2 regions of the Lysinibacillus sp. FJAT-14222 genome follow, and region 2 is predicted to be linked to the other one. Evidence: a T-box and tRNA genes for the amino acid it is inferred to sense, from the RefSeq annotation. Region 2 holds a T-box; the other holds one or more tRNA genes.
The links. A T-box is a leader RNA that pairs with one kind of tRNA and senses whether it is charged. The one in region 2 lies ahead of argS (arginine--tRNA ligase), so its partner is inferred to be a tRNA-Arg.

Region 1 (3,204 bases), on a different contig from region 2:
GGAATAAATCTACATACAGCTTACATGGCCAATAAATCCATTTTCTAGTCGATACTTTTCCAAGTCCTAAAAATAGCCCTAAAAATATTCCGCCAAAATAACCACTGAGTGTTAAAATTAGCGTCACACCAATACCACGTATAAACATATCACGGTAGTTCCAGACAATGTCCCAGCGTAAGTCAAAGATGTCCATCCGAAAACCCACTTCCCCTTTAAAAAATCAATTATGCCTCGGTATAATTGCGTCTGGAATCGGCTTTATGCTTGATTCCGTGACATCCGCCGGAGGCTTTAGGCCAACAAATGTTTTCTGTGCGAAAGCAAAGCGACAGCAAAAGGTTTTGTCTGTGCGAAAGCGAAGCGTCAGCAACAACATGATGTTGGTCACTCAGTCGTTGCCACAGGACGTGGCGTTCTTAAACTGAGTTCCTCTATTTCAGCAGGTGTCTTTTGTGCCGAAAGCGTAGCGACAGGTACAGGCGTTCGGACACCCGCTGAAAAAAATTAAATGAGCCGCTAGCATAACAATGCTAGTGGCATCATGCAGTCGTTTATTACTTAAAGTCTTTGCCTGTAATTTCTTTTAATTTACCGTTTTCTTTAATTTTTTTCAGACCTTCATTTAATTTGTTTAAAAGTTCTGTATTCCCCTTCTGAACCATAAATCCATAGTATTCTTTTTCAAATGCATCATCTTCGATTACTTTAAGCTTCTCTTTTGGATGAGCTTTAATATATTCATAAATTACCGCATTATCCCCGATCGTAGCATCCACATTACCATTTAGCATTTCTTTAATAGCAACTGGCTGATTTTCAAACGCCATAATATTTGGACTTGATGCACCTTGTAGCTTTTTCGCAGCTTGATGACCTGTAGCATTAATTTGTACTGAAATCTTTTTATCTTTTAAATCAGCTAAAGATTTAATCTTTGAATCTTCTTTTACAACGATTAATAATTGCGATTCATAATATGGCTCTGTAAAGTCAAACGTTTCTTTACGCTCTTTATTTACTGAGATCCCCGCTGCCCCGATATCTGTTTCACCATTTTTTATTGTTTGGAACACAGGCTCCCAACCAATATTTTGCCATTCCACTTCAAAATCCATTTCATCAGCAATCGCTTGCAAAATATCGACATCAAGGCCTACGACTTTTCCTTTATCGTCAAGCGATTCAAATGGTGCAAACGTCGCTTCTGTTCCTACCTTATAAACTTTCTTACTATTTCCACCTTCTTCAGATGCCACGCTACCAGATGATGTCTTGTCTTTTGCGCCGCAGCCTGCTAAGACCAGCGCAAATGCTGCTACAATCATAAGTAACATAGATAAATTTCTTTTCATTGCTACTTCCCCCTAATTCGATTATTTTCCGAAATATAATTAATATTTTAAGCAATTCGGAAATATTAGACTATTAGGTCAATTATAGTGACATTATTCTCTTTAGACAACAACATTTCGTATAAAAGTAATCATTCTTTCATAAAAATTTATTTTAGTTGGGTTTTTTAGAATAAAACGGCATGAATAAATGAAAACAGTACCAAAAATGAATATTTATACATTCATGAACAATGCTAATATTAGATAGATTTTGCAAAAAAAAAAAAGAATCCCCTCAGATAGGATTCTTTTTCCGACTAATATACTAGTCTTCACGCACAGTATGTTCACTAAAAAATAATTTGGAGTTGTTGCTTTTTTTGAAGGTTTGAAAGGCTAAAATATGGGAATAATGCCAACTAGGCAGTATTCCTACCATCTTTCCTCTCTTTCTCCACTAAGCAGGCTGCTAAACTACTTATTAGGAGAATCGAGCTATAAAAATATACTAAATAATCAGTAAAATGGCGCCCTCGGAGGGAATCGAACCCCCAGTGCAAGAACCGGAATCTTACGTGTTATCCATTACACCACGAGGGCATTGAACAAAAAAAAAAGCACTCACTCAAGGCTTTATGAAAAGCATGATGTAGATAACCCTCATTTGAAGCATACCTGCAAAATAGTGTACTGTACTTTAACTTATGACCTTATCAATTATACAAACGTATTGCTCATATTTCAACCATAGAATGCAAAACATTTAATTTTTTTTTTTATTTAATAGCAGGGTTAATATTTGACCTTCCCTGACTATAATGTGTATGATAAGGATACAGCTGAAACACAACGGATGTTTTCAGCAAAGGTATTCGAATTTAGTTTTTTTAAGGAGGATTTAACATGAATTTAATTCCTACAGTTATTGAACAAACAAGTCGTGGTGAACGTGCGTATGACATCTATTCACGACTACTAAAAGACCGTATTATCCTACTAGGAAGTGCGATTGACGACAACGTTGCTAACTCAATTGTTGCTCAACTTCTATTCCTACAAGCAGAAGATCCAGATAAAGATATCTCTCTTTACATTAACTCACCAGGTGGATCTATCACTGCAGGTATGGCAATTTATGACACAATGCAAATTATTAAGCCACAAGTACAAACAATTTGTATTGGTATGGCAGCATCTATGGGTGCTTTCCTACTTTCTGCTGGTGAACCTGGTAAACGCTTCGCATTACCGAATGCTGAAGTAATGATTCACCAACCTCTTGGCGGTGCACAAGGTCAGGCAACTGAAATCGAAATCGCTGCAAAACGTATTTTATTCTTACGTGAAAAATTAAATGGTATTTTATCAGAACGCACTGGTCAACCACTTGATGTTATTGCAAGAGATACAGATCGCGATAACTTCATGACTGCTGAACGTGCAAAAGAATACGGCTTAATCGACCATATTATGGATCGTAGCGACCGTAAATAATAAATAATTAAAGGCATCCCAGATTTATTTCTGAGATGTCTTTTTTGGTTCTACATCGAGAATGTATGGTTCTATCTGCTTTGGTTCTTCTATCCGTCGATTCGGCCTTTCTTTCCGTCATTCTGGCTTTTCTTTCCGTTGCTCTGACTCTTCTTTCCGTCGCTCTGACTCTTCTTTCCGTCGCTCTGACTCTTCTTTCCGTCGCTCTGACTCCTCTTTCCGTCGACTTCTTTTCTTTCCGCCACTTCGGCTCTTCTTTCCGTCGCTCTGGCTCTTCTTTCCGTCGCTCTGGCTTTTCTTTCCGTCGCTCTGACTCTTCTTTCCGTCGACTTCTTTTCTTTCCGCCACTTCGGCTCTTCTTTCCGTCGCTTCG
Region 2 (3,204 bases):
AGTACATTAAATAGTGGTCCAATTCCTGTGACTGCTGGGCGCATATTGAGCGCAACGAAAAAAATACTAACAACCACAAGTACCATGGAAACACGCCATTGCTTCTTCTCCATACCTTCTAAAAACCTTCTCTCTTATTACATGGTCTAAAAATTCGCTAAAATCTAACATTATTGTCAGACCTCCGAATTCCTTTTTACCATCTTTTCTAGTTGCGGTCAATTTCACGGCCATAAATGATTGAAAAACACAGCTACCTCGATGAAGTAGCTGTGTTTGATAACCACTTACATATGTTTAGGTGCAGCAATCCCTAACAGTGCTAGCGATTCTTTTAAAACAATGGCTACACATTGACAAAATGCTAATCGTGAGCTTCTTAGGTTGTCATCGACCAATACTTTATTTTGCGCATAATATTTATTAAATAGACGCGCTAATTGTAAGGCATATTTAGCAATTTGTGATGGATCTGCTTGCTCAAAAGCGTTGGTAATTACTTTCGGAAACTGTTCCAATAATAAAATAACTGGCCATGCTTGCTCACCTAATGTTGCGAGAGATACTTCGTTACTCTTTTCCTCTGATTTTTCTAAAAGAGATGAGATACGTGCATAAGTATATTGAATATATGGCCCCGTTTCTCCCTCGAAATTCATCATGTTTCCAATGGAAAACTCAATATCATGTAGACGATCATTTTTTAAATCATTAAAAATAACCGCTCCTACACCAACCTGATGTGCGACGCTCTCTTTATGCTCTAGCTTTGGATTTTTTTCCTCGATATTTCGTTTCGCCGTAGCAATCGCTTCCTTTAGTACATCTGCTAATAAAACGATCTTCCCTTTACGGGTTGACATTTTTTTACCCTCTTTTAGGATCATCCCAAAAGGCACATGCTGTAAGTCTTTTGCCCAATCGTATCCCATCTTCTCAATGACCTTACATAATTGGTTAAAATGAAGAGATTGTTCATTCCCTACAACATAAAATATTTTTTTAGGATCGTATTGTTGTTGACGATAAAAAGCAGCTGCTAAATCACGTGTAGCATAAAGCGTTGCACCGTCTGTTTTAGTTATTAAACATGGTGGCATATTGTCTATTTCAACGACATAAGCGCCATCAGATTTAACAAGCAGCTCTTTTTCTTCCAGCTCCTCGACAACAGCAACCATTTTGTCATTGTAGAAGGCCTCCCCATCGAATGAATCAAAGGCAATCCCAAGCAGTTGATAAATGGTCTTGAATTCTTCGAGTGATGCCTCTCTAAACCATCGCCATAGAGCTAACGCCTCTTCATCCCCATCTTCTAATGCTTTAAATGCGGCACGTGCTTGTTCATTGAGGGTGTCATTCTGCTCCGCTTCTTCATGAAACTTCACATATATTTTTAATAGTTCCTCTATTGGGGCAGCTTCAATAGTTTGCTGATCGCCCCATTTTTTATAGGCTACGATTAATTTGCCAAACTGTGTTCCCCAGTCACCTAAATGATTAATACGAATTGCTTTATAGCCAATTTTCTCAGCAATGTTGGCCAAAGCATTGCCGATCACTGTAGAACGTAAATGGCCCATAGAAAAAGGCTTCGCTATATTAGGTGAAGAAAAATCCAAAACTACATTTCCCTTTGATGCCTGATGAGTTCCATATAAATTTTTTTCTTTTACTATTTGGTTAAGCACCTGCTGTGTAATCGTTGGCTGATGGTAAAATATATTGACATATCCACCTACCACTTGAACCTCTTGTATGACGTCACAGCTTAAATTATTTTGAATATCAGTGGCGATACTTTGAGGGGATTTCCCAAACTTTTTAGCTAATGTAAAGCACGGAAATGCCACATCTCCTAAGTCTAAATTTCTCGGTTTTTCTAGTAAATTTTGAATTTCAGTGACCGTCAGTTCGTTATTTAATGCCATAGCAATGCTTTTCGCGATTTGTGTATTCATGCTCATTCTCCTCCCAAAATCTATAAAAAATAAAAAAAGCCCCCGTCTCTAAAATAGAGACGAGAGCATAGTTATCCCGTGGTACCACTCTAGTTGCCATATCATATGACCACTTTCCATTGTTAACGAGGTGACTCCCCGATATTCTCTACTACTAGTTCGAGAACCTTCTCCAAAGTGCGTTTCATTTATGGTTCCTGCATTAGGCTCACACCATCCCTAACTCGCTTTCCAATAGCTCCATAAACTACTCTCTTTTTCATCGAATTTAAACTGTAATTTTGATACATTCTACAGGAGCTGTTATTTAAAGTCAACAGTCTATTTAGTTATAGCTGAACTGCACTAGAAACAACTGATAAAACTAATCATTCACTATCTCATTACCTCCATATAAGTTTTTTTCCAATGTTAATTCAGAAAAAATTGAAAGGAAAAAGCCCCCAATAAAGGGAGAGCACTGAAAAACTAAAGAAATTCATTTTTTATATTATAAATCTATCTTTTGTTGGATTTACAAACTCAAAAAAAGTCGATTTGCATCACATTTTTTTGTGGCAAATCGACTTTTTCAGTGCCCTCAATAAAGGGTGCTTCTCTTTATATATATGGTCTGCTTTTTTCTAGTTTTTAACTGGTTTAAATTCTATTTGATCAACAATAAATTCGTTCTTAGTACTATCAAATTTATATGTGATATTAAAATCAGCTACATACGTTGGGGATACTCCGACAGATCCAACAAGATTTAATTTTATTTTTTGATTTTCTAGAAAATAAATAATTATGCCACCAAAAGCAAGTTGATCCTGTTGTAAATCTGGCGCTGGATCGAATTCATAATCAAAGTTGTGTTCTTTTCCTTGAACTTTAACAGTAATTCCTAATGTACCATTATCATTTTTAACAACATTTGACTCAATATTATTAGCAACAATATCTTCATAGCCTTGAACCTTGATTTCTGTTAAATCCTTATTCACGACATGAATTTCATCAGTATCTAACCCTGTACCGTTCCCTGTTTTTATGATGATAACAGCTTCTTCATTTCCATCCCCTGTAACATCCGTATAAAATACTTGTGGCTTTGTTTGAATATCGTCATAAAATGTCCAATCAAAATCCTTCACTTTACCATTAAAGTCCAGCTTTACGCCGTTCGCTTCAGCATATAGTTCAACTTCTCCATTCTCAGAAGAGCCTATCAGTTTTGCGTCTTGCGGTATTGTTACTTGTTCAC

Region 1: it has a tRNA-Arg gene. The T-box ahead of argS (arginine--tRNA ligase) is inferred to sense a tRNA for this amino acid. The anticodon was not compared.

Annotation. Positions count from the first base shown of each region.
Region 1 covers NZ_LIYL01000010.1:399,562-402,765, reverse strand. The annotation lists gene AN161_RS05825 (amino acid ABC transporter permease) at 1-196, opposite strand, end outside; gene AN161_RS29485 (hypothetical protein) at 264-428, shown strand; gene AN161_RS05820 (basic amino acid ABC transporter substrate-binding protein) at 558-1,355, opposite strand; tRNA gene AN161_RS05815 (tRNA-Arg) at 1,863-1,937, opposite strand; gene clpP (ATP-dependent Clp endopeptidase proteolytic subunit ClpP) at 2,241-2,831, shown strand; gene AN161_RS30315 (hypothetical protein) at 2,921-3,204, opposite strand, start outside.
Region 2 covers NZ_LIYL01000009.1:13,181-16,384, reverse strand. The annotation lists gene AN161_RS03730 (MFS transporter) at 1-113, opposite strand, end outside; gene argS (arginine--tRNA ligase) at 288-1,967, opposite strand; T-box leader at 2,014-2,233, opposite strand; gene AN161_RS03720 (hypothetical protein) at 2,585-3,204, opposite strand, start outside.